DNA from 2 places in the Roseixanthobacter glucoisosaccharinicivorans genome. Region 2 is predicted to be linked to the other one. Evidence: riboswitches for the same ligand, from Rfam matches in the RefSeq annotation. Region 2 holds a riboswitch; the other holds the start of a gene.

Region 1 (7,601 bases), 2.5 Mb from region 2:
CCTTGCCCAGGATGGCGTTGAAATTTGCGCCGTCGGCATAGAAATAGGCGCCCACCGCATGCACCGCCTCGGCGATCGCCACCACGTCCGGCTCGAACAGGCCGCAGGTGTTGGGATTGGTCAGCATGATGGCGGCGACGTCCCGCGAGAGCGCCTTCTTCACCTCTTCCACGTCCACCGTGCCGTCGGCGCGGGCGGGAATGGATTTCACCTGATAACCGAGCAGGGCAGCGGTGGCGGGATTGGTGCCATGGGCGCTTTCCGGCACCACCACGATGGTGGGCTTGCGGCCGTTGGCTTCATGGGCGGCCTTGATGGCCATCATGCCGCACAATTCGCCATGGGCGCCGGCCTTGGGGGTGAGCGCCACCGCATCCATGCCAGTGAGGGTGAGAAGATAGCGCGAAAGCTCGCCCATCAACCCGAGCGCGCCCTGGACCGTGGAAACCGGCTGCAGCGGGTGGATGTCGGCAAATCCGGCCAGGCGGGCCATGCGCTCGTTGAGGCGCGGATTGTGCTTCATGGTGCAGGAGCCCAGCGGAAAGAGGCCGCTGTCGATCCCGTAATTCATGCGCGAGAGCCGCACATAATGGCGCATGGCCTCCGGCTCGCTGAGGCCGGGCAGGCCGAGCGGGGCCTTGCGCTCAAGCCCGCCGAGGCGTGGGGCGAAGGCGGCCGGCTCGTCCAGATCGACGCCCGTCACCTCTTGCCGGCCGATCTCGAACAGCAGGCCCTCTTCCAAGTCCAGCGCCCGGTTGCCGGTGAAGGTGGCAGGGCCGATTTCGCTCGCCGATTGGGGCGCCGTCGCGCCGCGTCCTTCGCGATTCATGAGCGGATCTCCTGGGAGAGGAAAGAGCGTGCGGCTTTCGGCAAGAAGACGGCCGTTCCCTCTCCCGCTTGCGGGGGAGGGCTAGGGAGGGGGAAAAGATCCGGCATCGAAATATTGAAGGGAGGCTTGGCTTCACGGGCCCCCTCCCCAACCCTCCCCCGCAAGCGGGAGAGGGGGAGCAGGGCGCTGGCGGTAAGGGGCGCGTTCATGCCAGCACCTCCTTCAGCGCGGCCGCATAGGCGGCGCGGTCTTCGTCCGTGGATGTCTCGGTGGCGGCCACCAGGATCAAATCGTCAAGGCCCGCATCCGGCGCCAGCCGGGAATAAGGCACGCCGCCGAGGATGCCCCTGGCCGCCAGTTTCTCGATCACCTCTGCCGCGTTACCCGCGACGCGGATTGTGAACTCGTTGAAGAAGCTCTCGTTGAGCACCGCGACGCCGTCGAGGGCGGCGAGCCGGTCGGCGAGGTCGCAGGCGGCGGCATGGTTGATGCGGGCGAGCCGCGTCAGCCCCGCTTCGCCGAGCAGCGAGAGATGGATGGTGAAGGCCAGCGCGCACAGGCCGGAATTGGTGCAGATGTTGGAGGTCGCCTTCTCGCGGCGAATGTGCTGCTCGCGGGTGGACAGTGTCAGCACGAAGCCGCGCCGGCCTTCCGCATCCACCGTCTCGCCGGCGAGGCGCCCCGGCATCTGGCGCACGAATTTCGCGCGGGTGGCGAACAAGCCCACATAGGGGCCGCCGAAGGTGAGCGGATTGCCGATGGACTGGCCTTCCCCCACCACGATGTCCGCCCCTTGCGCACCGGGCGGCTCGACGAGGCCGAGCGAGACGGCTTCCGTGAACACGGCGATCAGAAGCGCCCCGGCCGCATGGGCCTTTTCCGCGATGGGCTTCAAATCCACCAGATTGCCGAACACGTCCGGGCTCTGCACCACCACGCAGGAGACGGTCTCGTCGATGGCCGCGAGAATGTCGTCCGGCCCCGTGGGCTGCGGCGCGAGGCGCAGCAGAGGCACTTCGGCATAATGGGAAACGGTGGCGATGGTCTGCGCATAATGGGGATGCAGATTGCCCGCCAGCACGGCCTTGCCGCGTTTGGTTACCCGGTGCGCCATCAGCACCGCTTCGGCGGCAGCGGTCGAGCCGTCGTACATGGAGGCGTTGGCGACCTCCATCCCCGTGAGTTCCGCCACCTGGGTCTGGAACTCGAACAGATATTGCAGGGTGCCCTGTGCGATCTCGGGCTGGTAGGGCGTATAGGAGGTGAGGAATTCCGAGCGCTGGATCAGATGGTCGACCGTCGCCGGCACATGGTGGCGATAGGCGCCGGCGCCGACGAAGAACGGCACGGAGCCCGCTGGCACGTTGCGCGCGGCAAGGCGCGACAGGGCGCGCTCGACCTCCAGCTCACCCTTGCGGCGAGGCAGGTCGGGCAGTTCGGCGAGAAGCTTGTCGGCGGGGATGTCGGCGAACAGAGCGTCCACCGATGGCACGCCGATGCGTGCCATCATTTCGGTTCGGTCTTCGGGTGTCAGGGGGAGATAGCGCATGATGCGTTTGCCTCGCCGACGTGCACGGCCGCGTCAGCCCGCGGCACCGTGCATGTGCGGCCGTTGGGGTGTCAGGCGTGCGTCTCGACGAAGGCGGCATAGGCCGCGGCATCCATCAATTCGTCCAATTCGGCGGGGTTTGAAAGTTTGAGCTTCACGAACCAGCCGGCGCCTTCCGGATCCGCATTGACGGTATCGGGGGCGGCTTCCAGCGCCTCGTTGACGGCAATCACCTCGCCGGAAACCGGGGCATAGACTTCGCTCGCGGCCTTCACGCTCTCGACGACCGCGGCTTCCTGGGACTGCTTCACGACCTTGCCAATGGCCGGAAGCTCCACGAACACAACGTCGCCGAGCTGGCTCTGGGCATAATCGGAGATGCCGATCACCGCCACGTCACCGTCGAGCCGGACATATTCATGGTCCTTGGTGTAGCGCACGTCACTCATGGTCAGGCCCCCTTCTGTTCGCTCTTACGGACGTAGCGCTGGGCCACGAACGGGAATGTGACGACGGTCGCGGGCAGGTTCTTGCCGCGCACGATGATGTCGAGACGCGTGCCCGGCGCCGCCAGGGCGGGCGGCACATAGCCCATGGCGATGGGCGCGTTGAGGGTGGGTGCGAAACCGCCCGAGGTGACGATGCCGATCACCGTTCCGTCCTTGGCAATCTCGGCGCCCTCGCGGGCCGGCGCACGCCCTTCGAGGTGCAGGCCGACGCGCACGCGGGCCGGGCCTTCTGCCAGCTCGCGCTGGATGCGCGCGGCCCCGGGAAAGCCGCCGCCCTCGCGCCGCCGTTTCTGGATGGACCAGACGAGGGCGGCCTCGACCGGAGAGGTGATGGGGTCGATGTCGTGGCCATAGAGGCACAAGCCCGCCTCCAGCCGCAGCGAATCGCGCGCGCCGAGGCCGATGGGCTTGACCTCCGGCTCGGCGAGAAGCGTGTTCCAAACCGTGACTGCGGCGTCTTCGGGGACGGAGATTTCGAATCCGTCCTCGCCGGTATAGCCGGAGCGGGAGATATGGACGGGGATTCCGTCGAACGTGGCCGGGCCGGCCGCCATGAAGTCCAGCGTGGCGCCTTCAGGCGCATGGCGCGCGAGCACGGCGGCGGCCTGCGGACCCTGGAGCGCGAGCAGGGCGCGGTCGTCGAGCCGTTCCAGCGTCACGCCGGCGGGCAAGCGGGCGGCGATATGGGCGTAATCGGCCTCCTTGCCGGCGGCGTTCACCACCAGCAACAAGGTGCCGTCCTCGTCCGGCGCGCCGGGACGGGTGACCATGAGGTCATCCAGAATACCGCCGTCGTCCGCCATCAGCTGGGAATAGCGCTGGCGGCCGGGCTTCAGATTGAGGATGTCGGCGGGGATCAGCGCCTCGAGCGCGGCGGCCGTGGTCGCGTGATCGGGGCCGACGAGCTTGGCCTGGCCCATGTGGGACACGTCGAACAGCCCCGCGTGGGTGCGGGTCCAGGCATGTTCGGCCAGGATTCCATCGCGATATTGCACCGGCATGTCGTAGCCGGCGAACGGGACAAGGCGGGCGCCGAGCGCCGCATGGGCGCCGTGTAGCGGCGTTTTCAGAAGGGGGAGATCAGTCTCGGGATGTGACATTCCGGTTCCTGGGGCGCGCCAAAGTCATCGGGTCTTTCGACCCGAGCGGCGCCCCCTCTGTCACCGGAACCTGAGAGATTTGACCGCACCCGGTGGAACGGGCACGGCTTACGCCTTCGGTGAGCCACCCGCATGAACCCTGAGGGTCACGCCGCGGCTGCTTTCCAGAGTGTCGTCCCCCTGCGGTCCTTTTGCCTGAGCGGTTCCGGGGCGGTTGCGCCTTCGGCGCCAGCCATCATTCAGAGAATGGGCCGGTCTCTCCCGCAGGGATCTTCCGAGCGACCGCTCCGAGGAGCGGCCGCCGTCACCATAGACAAACGCGCCGCAGGGTCAATGCGGCGCGTTTCGTCATTGTGCGGGTGGCGGTCCGAAAGTCGCCGGGGGTGGCCCGAAGGTCGGCGCCGGGCCGAACGTATTGGGGTCCGCGGCTGGCGCTGCCGGGGCGGCCGGCTTGCTCGCGGCGGGCTTTGCGGCGGCCGGGGCAGCGGTTGCCGCAGGCGCGGCATCGGCCGCGGGTGCAGCAGGCCGCGGCCGGGCCGGGCGCGGTCGGGCCGGGGTTTCGCCCTTGGGGTCGAAGCCCACGTAGATCACATATTTCCCGATCGCTTCCGGGGTGGTGACCGGGAAGGAGATGGTGTCCTCCACCACCGTGAAGGTGGTCTGGGTTTCACCCTGGGGGATGTTCAGCGGCACCACGAAGAATTTGGTGGTGATGGTCTTCGGCGAGGGACCTTCCTGCACCACGGCGATGCGGATCGGTACGTTGAGCGCGCCGGGCGTGCCCTTGTCGCCGAGCAGGACGCGCCCATCAAGGCCGACCTTCACGTTCATGACGCCGTTCGCGATATTGCATTCGCGCGCCATCTGGCCGAGCGAGCCCTGGTATTTGAGGCCACCACCGGGGGCGGGGACTTGCCAGGTGGACGCGCCGGAGCGCACGTCCACGCGCGGGCATTCGAATTCCACCGCATCCGGGCCAGTGCCGACGGTCATATTATTGGTGGTCTGTGCGGCGCCTACGCCGCCCGCCGCCGCAGCCGGATCGACATTCACGCCGGGCGCGCCGAACGTTCCCTGCGAGTTGCCGGCGCACCCTGCAAGGGTGATGGCCATGGCTGCCCCGGCCAACACACGCATAGGCAGAGCCGCGTCTAAAGCAAAACGCATGAGGAAACTCCAAAAACCTCCGCAACACGGGAATGTATAACAGAAGGTTAAAGCGCTCGGGGAGGGGGAACCCGCGCCTTGAGCCCGTCGGCGGGGAGGTATCTGACTCTATGGTTACCGGCGGCGCCGGCCGGTCAGTTTCCCACCACTCCCGCCGGTCGTCCGGCAACCACCACCAGAGCCTTGCGCGCACCCGAGAGACGCTGCGAGACGCGTCGCAGATCCTCCAGCGTCACCGCCTCGATCAGCGCGTTGCGGCGATCAATATAATCCATGCCAAGCTTGTCGATCTGGATCTGGAGCAATTGTCCGGCGATCTTCGAAGAGGTGTCGAAGCGCAGTGCGTAGCTGCCGGTGAGATAGCTCTTGGCCTCGTCGAGCTCCGCCTGGGTCGGGCCCTTGTCGAGGATCTGCTGAAACTCCTCGTTGATGATCTTTATGGATTCGCCCGCGCGGTCGTTCTTGGTGGCGGTGCCGGCGAACCACAGGCCCGCGTGCTCCAATGCCACCTGGTAGGAATAGACCGAATAGGCGAGCCCGCGGGCCTCGCGCACTTCCTTGAACAGGCGGGAGGAAAAGGCGCTGCCGCCGAGAATGTGGTTCAGCACATAGGCGGGGATGAAATCCGGGTCCTGCCGTTCCAGCCCGTCAGTGCCGATCATGACCACGGACTGGGGGACATCCAGCGGAATGACGTCGGTCTTGCCGAGGTCCTGGGGCTTCACATCCGCGACCGGAGTGAGCTGCGCGGTGGCCGGAAGCGCGCCGAACACGCGGTCCAGCTCGGTGGCGAGTTCCTCGGGCGTGATATCGCCCACCACCGCCACACGCAGGTTGGAGCGGGCGAGATTGCGCTTGGCGAAAGTAGCCAGATCCTCGCGGGTGATATCGGCGACGCTGGCGAGTGTGCCGTCCACGGGGCGGCCGTAGGGATGGTTCGGGAAGGCCAGCGCGAACCAGCGCTCGTTGGCGAGCGAATTGGGATCGGTGGAGCGCCGCCGCAGCGAGGCAAGCTGCGCGGTGCGGATGCGCTCGACTGCCTCGGTGTCGAAGCGCGGCTGGGTCACCGACAGGCGCAGCATGTCGAAGGCGGCGTCGCGGTTTTCCGAAAGGGTGCGCACCGAGCCGCGGACCTCGTCGCGCCCGGCGTCGAAATGTAGCTCGATGGCCTTGTCGGCCAGCGCCTGGTGGAAGCGCTCGGCATCATATTCGCCGGCGCCCTCGTCCAGCAGCGAGGCGGCGAGGCTGGCGATGCCGGGGCGTTCCGCCGGATCCTGGGCCGCGCCGCCGAGGAAGGCGAATTCCATGGCAAGGAGCGGCAAGGTGGTGTCGCGCACCAGCCACGCCTCGATGCCGCCGGGGCTGACCACGCGTGTGATCCGCGTGGTCTGGGACTGGGCAGGAGCCGCGGAAACAAGGGAAACAGCCATCATCACCAACACAAGAATGCGAGCGCGAAAGGAGGAAGCGGTGAAAGGTGCGCTCACGAGCGCTTCTCCGGTGCCGCAGGCGCGGTCGCGGGAGGCGGGGTCAAATAGCCGGTCACCGCGCGCTTCAGCACGAGATACTGCGCGGCAGCGGCCTTCACGTCCGCCGCGCTGACGCGCTTGATGAGATCCGGCCAGCGGTTCACATCCTCCACGGAAATGCCGGTGGCCCACGCCGCGCCATAGATGCGCGCGAGGGTCGCCTGATTGTCGCGGGCATAGATGGCTTCCGCCGTCAGGCGGGTCTTGGCGCGCGCCAGCTCGACATCGTCCGGCCCCTCCTTCGCCATCTTGTCCACCACGCCGTCCATCGCCTGTTCCAGTGTCTCCAGCGTCACGCCCGGACGGGGCGAGGCGGAGATGCCGAAGCGGGTCTCGTCATAGGCCGTGCTCTGGTACCAAGCGCCCGCGCCGGCCGCGAGCCCTTGCTCGACCACGAGGTCGCGATAGAGACGTCCGGTCTGTCCGCCGCCGAGGATCTGGGCGAGCACGTCCAGTGCCTCCGCCTCGCCGGGCTTGGCGGTGCGATAGGAGGGCACCAGATAGCTGCGCTGAAGGCTCGGCTGGGCAACGCGCGGGTCGCTCAGCGACACCCGGCGATGGACCTGCGGCTCGGGCTCCTGCGGGCGGTTGCGCGGCGGGGTGTCGGCGCGCGGGATGACGCCATAGGTCTTCTCGGCGAGCGCGCGAACGGCTTCCGGTTCCACATCGCCCGCTACCACCAGCACCGCGTTGTTGGGGGCATAGAAGCGGCGATAGAAGGCGAGGGCATCCTCGCGGTTCAGCTGCTTGATCTCATGCTCCCAGCCGATGATCGGATGCTGGTAGGGATGGTTCACATAGGTCGCGGCCTGGAGGGCCTCGGAAAGGCGGGCGCCGGGATCGCTGTCGGTCCGCATGCGGCGCTCTTCGAGCACCACGTCGCGCTCGGGCAGCACCACCGCGTCGGAGAGCTTGAGG
Region 2 (7,601 bases):
CACGGTCGGGAGCGACGCGCCACGCTTCAGTCGCCCCGCATCCACCGCCGAACGGATGGACAATGCGATTTCTGTTGCCGTTCGGCCGGTGATCAAGACCTTCTCCCTGGCATGGCAAAGCTGCCGCTCGGCGCGTCCCCACGATAGACAGCCCAACGCGCCGCCGCCACCTTCCGACAGCGAAGTACGCGCCTGCGCCACGCTCCTTAGTCTATTCAGACATAAAAAGTCAAATTAGAGAATCCTGGATTTTTGTCTTGTCCCTCCGGTCGGGACAATGCTGTGATGCGGATGGAGGCCTCCCCTATGACAGATGCAATCGAAATTGCCCGCGCCCTGATGCGCATCGACACCTGCAATCCCCCCGGCAACGAGCAAGCCGCCGCAGACATCCTCGTCCCGCTGCTGGCCGCCTCCGGATTTGAGGTGGAGCAGCATCGCTTTGCGCCTGGTCGCGTCAATCTGGTGGCCGTGCGGCGCAGCGCGCACAGGCGGCCGGCCCTGGCCTTCACCGGTCATCTCGACACGGTCCCGCTGGGAACGGCCCCCTGGCACCATGATCCCTTCGCCGGCGAGATCAGCGAGGGGCGCCTCTATGGGCGGGGCGCCTCCGACATGAAGGCGGCGGTCGCGGCCTTCGTGGCGGCGGCGATCGACGCGCGCGACATCGCGGCGGACCTTGCCCTCGTGATCACCGCCGGCGAGGAGCGCGGATGCGAGGGCGCGCTTGCGCTGGCGCGGGATCGGGTGACCCTGCCCGAGATCGGCGGGTGGATCGTCGCAGAGCCCACCTCCAATGCCGTGGCCCTGGGCCATAAGGGCGCCGTCTTCTGCTTCGTGCATTTCACCGGCGTCTCGGCCCATTCCTCCACCCCGCAGCTCGGCGTGAACGCCATCTATCGCGCCTGCACGGCCGCACTGGCCTTCCGCGACCTGGATTTCCCAGGCCGGCACGCGGTGCTGGGACAGGCCACGGTGAATGTCGGCCTGATCGAGGGCGGGCACGCGCCCAATGCGGTGCCGGACCGCGCGCGCCTGCACGTGGACGTGCGGACCTTGCCGGGAATGGATCACGCGGAAGTCCTGGCCCGTCTTGCCGCCGTCGCGGGCGATCACAGCCGCGTGGAATGCGTCCACGATCTTGCACCGGTGTGGACCGATCAGGGCGCACCGTTCGTCGCCCTGTGCGCGGCGGCGCGCGAAGCGGAGGGCTATGTGGCCGAGCCGCCGCGCGGCGCCGCTTTCTTCACCGATGCCTCGGTGCTTGCGGGGCTCGCGCCGGCGCCCGTCGTCATCCTTGGCCCTGGCGAACCCAGCCAGGCCCATGTCACCGACGAATGGTGCGGCGTGCGCGAGATCGAAGCGGCGCAGCGCATCTATGGGCGGCTGATCCGCATGCACGCGGCCAAAGATTGAGCGCGGGGCGGCCGGCCGGCGGGCGGTTTCGCTCCGCCCGCCGGCGCGCCCTCAAGCGGACATCTGCGCCGCAACCAGTTCGGCGGTGGCGCAGGAGAGCGTCCAGCCGAGGTGGCCGTGGCCGGTGTTGAAGAACACGTTGCGCGCCCGCCGACTGGCGCCGACCCGCGGCAGCATCCCCGGCAGCATGGGCCGCAACCCCGCCCACACCGCGACGTCGCTGGTATCGAGCCTTGGAAAATGCCGCCGCGTCCAGCTGACGAGGGGCGCGATGCGGTCGGCCCGCACATCACGATTATAGCCGTTCAGCTCCGCTGTCCCGGCGATGCGGAAGCGGGAGTCGCCAAGGCGGCTGGTGACGATCTTCGCGGCATCGTCGAGCAGAGCCACGCGCGGGGCATGGTCCACATCCTCCGGCTTCACCGCCACGGTGATGGAATAGCCCTTCACGGGATAGACATTGAGCCGCTCGCCCACCAGCGCGGCCAGCCGCCGGCTCCCGACCCCGCCGCAGATGACCACAAGGTCCGCCGTCAGCGACCCGACCGCCGATGCGTCGTCCACGCCGTGCCATTCGACCGTGCGGGCATCTCCGCCGTCGCGGATGGCGCTGACTTCGACCCCGTGGACGAACTTTCCGCCCAGGCGCTCACAGGCCACGGCAAGGCCACGCGTGAACAGGCAGATGTCGCCGGAGGCGTCGCGCGGGGTGAAGAATCCGCCATGGAACGCGCCCTCCAGCGTGGGCTCGATGGCCCTGATTTCCTGCGGCGTCACGGGTTCGCGCTCAAGGCCGCCGCGCTTCAGCAAGGCGTTGACCTCGGCGGCATGGTCGAAGCTCGCTTTATCGCGATAGACATGCATGAGGCCGCGCTTCTGCAGGTCGAAGGCGATGCCTTCCCGCTCGGCGATCTCAAACAGATGCCGCCGCGCCGCGATGGCGAGGCGGACCGTCTCGACGGTGTTTTCCTCGTATCTGCGGATCTGGCCGACGAATTCCGCGAGCCAGGACAGCTTGTGCCAGCTGGGCTTCGGGTTCAGGAGCAGCGGGGCGGAGCGGGTGAAGATCCAGCGCAGCCCGTGGGCGACGTTGGACCATTGGTTCCAGACCTCCGCATTGCTGGCGGAAAGCTGGCCGCCGTTGGCGAAGGAGGTTTCAAGGGCGGCGTAGGGGTGCCTCTCCAGCACCGTCACCGCGTGCCCGCGGCGCAGCAGGGCATAAGCGGTGGTGACGCCGGTGATGCCGGCGCCGATAACGATCACATGTCCCATGATTGAAGGCTCTCTTCCGTGACAGTTCACGCCCCCTCTGTCACGGAACCTGAGAGCTTCTCCGCCATGGCGGATATCCCCTTCGGTGGATCAGGATGGTCCTGATCTCTCTCCAGAGTGCCTGCTGAATCGGTCCTTTTGCCTGAGAGATTCCGGGGCGGTTGCTCCTTCGGCGGCGCCGAGGCGCCCTCTCCCGATTCATCTGAACGGCAGGCGCCAGGATAGGGATTTGCCTGCCCATTTCAAGTCAAATAGTGTTTTGTCCCTCATATGACTGATGCACGCCGGCGATCGCCCCGGCCCGCTGCCGCGCCGGGGCGATCGCCGCACCTGCGGCTCAGCTGAGTTCGGGCAAGCGGTCGAGATGCTTGTCCAAGGTGATCGGATAGTCGCGCACCCTGACGCCGGTGGCGTTGTAGATGGCATTGGCGACCGCCGCGGCGACGCCGCAGATGCCGAGTTCGCCCACGCCCTTCGCCTTCATCGGCGAGGACATGGGGTCGGTCTCATCCAGGAAGATCACGTCCTGGTGCGGGATGTCGGCGTGAACCGGCACCTCGTAACCGGCAAGATCATGATTGACGAAGACGCCCAGGCGCTTGTCGATCTTGAGCTCCTCCATCAGCGCGGCGCCCACCCCCATGGTCATGGCGCCGATCACCTGGCTGCGCGCGGTCTTGGGGTTGAGGATGCGCCCGGCGGCACACACCGCCAGCATGCGCCGCACGCGCACCTCGCCGGTTACAGCGTCCACGCCCACTTCCACAAAATGGCCGCCGAACGTGGATTGCTGGTATTTTTCGTTGAGGTCGCCGTATTCCATGGTGTCTTCCCCGGAAAGGCCGCCTGCCCCCACGGCCTCGGTAAGGGGAACACTGCGGTTGCCGAGGCGCACCGCTCCGTCGGCGAACACCGCGTCGGCGGAATTGAAGCCGAGCTTCTGCGCCACCGCTTCACGCAGCTTCACGCACGCGGCATAGACGCCGGCCGTGGAGCTGTTTCCACCCCACTGCCCCCCAGAGCCCGCCGACACGGGGAAGCTGGAATCGCCAAGGCGCACGCGCACCTTTTCGAGCGGCATGCCCATCATCTCGGCGGCGGTCTGAGCGATCACGGTATAGCTCCCGGTGCCGATGTCGGTCATGTCGGTCTCGACCGTGAGCAAGCCGGTGTTGTCGAGGTGCACGCGCGCACCGGACTTCATCACAAGGTTATTGCGGAAGGCGGCCGCGACGCCCATGCCGATCAACCAGTCGCCGTCGCGGACGCTTCCCGGATGCGCGGCGCGCGCGCTCCAGCCGAACCGATCGGCGCCCTGCCGCAGGCAATCCACCAGCCGGCGCTGCGAGAATGGACGTTCGGGATTCTCAGGATCCACCTGCGTATCGTTCGCGGCGCGAAACGCGATCGGATCCATGCCGAGCTTTTCCGCCATCTCGTCCATGGCGATCTCCAGCGCCATCATGCCCGGAGCCTCGCCCGGCGCGCGCATGGCATTGCCTTCCGGCAAGTCGAGTTCGGCGAGACGCAGCGCCGTCATGCGATTTCCGCCGGCATAGAGCAGGCGCGTCTGCTGCACGGCCAGTTCAGGCCCGCCGCCCGGCAGGTCGCCGGACCAGCTCTCATGGCCAATGGCCGTGATCTTTCCGTCCTGGCTCGCGCCGATGCGGATGCGCTGGATGGTGGCCGGGCGATGGGTGGTGTTGTTGAAAATCAATGGCCGCGAGAGGGCCACCTTGACCGGCCGGCGCGCGGCGCGCGCCCCAAGGGCGGCCATGAGCGCATCCGCCCGCAGAAACAACTTCCCGCCGAACCCTCCGCCGATGAAGGGCGAGATAAGGCGGACGTTCTGCTTTGGAATGCCGAGGGTCTTCGCCATGTCGGCAACGCCCCAGGCGATCATCTGGTTGGAGGTCCAGAGCGTCAGCTTACCGCCGTTCCAGGCGGCGATGCTGGCGTGCGGCTCCATCATGGCATGGGCATGGTCGGGAGTGCTGTAGGTCTGATCGAGCTTCACCGGCGCGGCGGCGAACGCCCCTGGGAAATCCCCGCGCTTGGTGTCGGCCTCGGTGTCCTCTGGGATGGTCGCGCTCTTGCGCGCTTCCGAAAGATCGAACGCGCCATCGGCCTTTACGTACTCCACCTGGATCAGATGGGCCGCCGCCCGGGCCTGTTCGAAGCTCTCCGCAACGACCACGGCGACAGCCTGATGATAATGCTCGATATCCGGCCCGCCCAGGAGCTTCGCGGTGTTCTTGATGCCCTTGCCCAGCGGACCGGCATTCTCGGCCGTAACAATGGTGATAACCCCTGGTGCGGCCTTAGCGCGCGCGAGATCCATGGAGGCGATCCGGCCCTTGGCGATGGCGGCACCCAGCACATAGCCATAGGCCGCGTTCGCCATCCCCTCGTGGTGCTCATAGGCATAGGGCGCCGTGCCGGTGGTCTTCAGCGGCCCGTCGATGCGATCGAGCGGATGGCCGATGACCTTGAGCTGGTCGATGGGATTGGTGGTTGCGGGCGTATCGAATTTCATCGGTTCAACCCTTCGCCTCGTTGAGCGCGCTGGTAAGCGTGCGTCGGACCAATGGCAGCTTGAATGCATTGTCGCTGGTCGGCTTGGCGCCTGCGAGAAGACGCTCGGCCACCGCATTGGCGCCGCGCGGCATCTGCGCCTCGGCCGCTTCCAGGCGCCACGGCTTGTGCGCCACGCCGCCGAGCGCCACGCGGCCCGTTCCATCCCGCTGGACGATGGCGGCCACCGAGATGAGCGCGAACGCATAAGAGGCCCGGTCGCGGACCTTGCGGTAGATATGCGTGCCGCCCACCGGCTTTGGCAGCGTCACGGCGGTGATGAGTTCGCCGGCGTCCAGCACCGTCTCCTGCTGCGGGGTATCGCCCGGAAGCCGGTGGAAATCGGCGATGGCGATGCGCCGCGTGGCGCCGTCCGCCTTCACCGTTTCCACCGTGGCATCAAGCGCGCGCATGGCCACCGCCATGTCGCTCGGATGGACCGCGATGCAGGCCTCGCTTGCGCCAAGCACGGCGTGCTGGCGGCTGAAGCCGCCGATCGCCGCGCAGCCGCTGCCGGGCTGACGTTTGTTGCAGGGCATGTTGGTGTCGTAAAAATAAGGGCAGCGGGTGCGCTGGAGCAGATTCCCGGCCGTCGTCGCCTTGTTCCGCAATTGCCCCGAGGCGCCCGCCAGCAAGGCGCGGGACAGGACGCCGTAATCGCGGCGCACACGCGCGTCTGCCGCCAGATCCGTATTGCGGACCAGGGCGCCGATGCGCAAGCCGCCATCCTCCGTCGGCTCGATCGTGTCGAGCCCGAGGCCGTTGAGGTCGATGAGATGGCCCGGCGTTTCGATTTCCAATTTCATGAGATCAAGCAAATTCGTGCCGCCGGCGATGAACTTGGCCTCCGGAACGCGGGCCGCAGCGGCGACGGCTTCGGCAGGCGAGGCTGCCCGCTCGTAGGTGAACGACTTCATGCCTGCCTCCCAGCCACTTCGTTGATGGCATCCAGGATGTTGGAATAGGCCCCGCACCGGCAGATGTTGCCGCTCATGCGCTCGCGCACCTCGGCGTCCGTCACATCGGGCGCTGCGTTCAGATCGGCGCTCACGTGGCTGGGAATGCCGGCCTTGATCTCCCCCAGCATCGCGACGGCGGAGCAGATCTGGCCCGGCGTGCAATAGCCGCACTGATAGCCGTCGTGCTTCACGAACGCGGCCTGCATGGCGTGGAGATTTTCCGGCGTGCCCAGCCCCTCGATGGTGGTGACCTGGTTTCCCTCATGCATGACCGCGAGCGTCAGGCATGAATTGATGCGCCGGCCATCCACCATCACCGTGCAGGCGCCGCACTGGCCGTGGTCGCAGCCCTTCTTCGTGCCTGTGAGGTGCAGATGCTCGCGCAGGGCATCCAATAAGGTGGTTCGGTTATCGAGTTCGAGCTGGCGGGGGACCCCGTTCACCTCGAACGATATTTTTGAACTTGTTGGGTTTGTGGGGCTTGCTGGGTTTGTGAGGCTTGTGGCGACTGCGCCAGCTTGCGCCTGCGCCGCCGATGGGGCGGCGGATGCGGTCACCGTCACGGACAGCGCGGTTCCGATCAGCAACTCCCGCCGGGTCACTGACAGGTCGGATGGAGTCTGCAATGGATCATTCCTCATGAGGACCATGGGTTCCAGACGCGCCGCCTGAACCCGGTTGACCCGGCTCAACGTGCATCGCAGCAATCGGATCCAGGCGAGCACTTCACGATTGAGTTGATCGGGCGCAGCCGGGCATCGGACAGCGCCCACGGGCGGGTGGCCGCGCGGTCAAGGCGAGCGTGTCTCCGGGCAGATCCGCGCGGCGGCAGCACGCCGACGATGAGGCGAGGCACCGCCACGCGGAGACGATTGCGGCGCAAGCCGGCTCGACTGGAAGTTAGGTCAAGCTTTTTCACTTTTCCTGGCCCGCAAGCTCAGCTAATCGAAGCATGGGGTGTGCCGTCTTTGCGCGGCACGCGGGACCGAAGCGGGGAGAGCGGCATCAAGGGCATGTTGCGCACGGCAGTCGTCGCCGAAAGCGCAATTTTAACCCGGACTTGCCAGTCTCTGCCCGCGAAGCTCCTTGGGGGCGCGAAGAAAGAGGCCGGCATGATGCCCAAACTGTTCAAGACCCTGGCGCTGACCGCCCTGCTTCAGGTCGGCGCATTCGCGTTTGGTTCCTACGCCATGGCGCAGTCCACGCCGGTGCCGCAGCGCGGCGTTCCCGGCGCGACCCTCGACATCGGCGACCAGCCCGGCCTCGTCCCGCCCGCGGACGACGAGGTGGACATGGATCCGGCCTACAAGCGCCAGCCGGTCTATTTCCGCACCACTGAGCCGCCGGGCACCATCATCATCAGCACCGACGACAAGTTCC

What was found. Region 2 has a riboswitch for glycine ahead of V5F78_RS14225 (D-amino acid dehydrogenase). Riboswitches for the same ligand answer to the same signal wherever they lie in the genome.
Region 1: another riboswitch for glycine. It lies ahead of gcvT (glycine cleavage system aminomethyltransferase GcvT); the one in region 2 lies ahead of V5F78_RS14225 (D-amino acid dehydrogenase).

Annotation. Positions count from the first base shown of each region.
Region 1 is NZ_CM195538.1:481,036-488,636, forward strand. Features, by position in the region: gene gcvPB (aminomethyl-transferring glycine dehydrogenase subunit GcvPB) at 1-829, opposite strand, end outside; gene gcvPA (aminomethyl-transferring glycine dehydrogenase subunit GcvPA) at 1,035-2,378, opposite strand; gene gcvH (glycine cleavage system protein GcvH) at 2,450-2,827, opposite strand; gene gcvT (glycine cleavage system aminomethyltransferase GcvT) at 2,830-3,987, opposite strand; glycine riboswitch at 4,161-4,261, opposite strand; gene V5F78_RS02105 (hypothetical protein) at 4,336-5,100, opposite strand; gene V5F78_RS02110 (M16 family metallopeptidase) at 5,289-6,524, opposite strand; gene V5F78_RS02115 (M16 family metallopeptidase) at 6,638-7,601, opposite strand, start outside.
Region 2 is NZ_CM195538.1:3,072,730-3,080,330, forward strand. Features, by position in the region: gene V5F78_RS14215 (aminotransferase class I/II-fold pyridoxal phosphate-dependent enzyme) at 1-156, opposite strand, end outside; gene V5F78_RS14220 (M20 family metallopeptidase) at 307-1,416, shown strand; gene V5F78_RS14225 (D-amino acid dehydrogenase) at 1,468-2,688, opposite strand; glycine riboswitch at 2,809-2,894, opposite strand; gene paoC (aldehyde oxidoreductase molybdenum-binding subunit PaoC) at 3,026-5,224, opposite strand; gene V5F78_RS14235 (FAD binding domain-containing protein) at 5,229-6,179, opposite strand; gene paoA (aldehyde dehydrogenase iron-sulfur subunit PaoA) at 6,176-6,862, opposite strand; gene V5F78_RS14245 (L,D-transpeptidase) at 7,334-7,601, shown strand, end outside.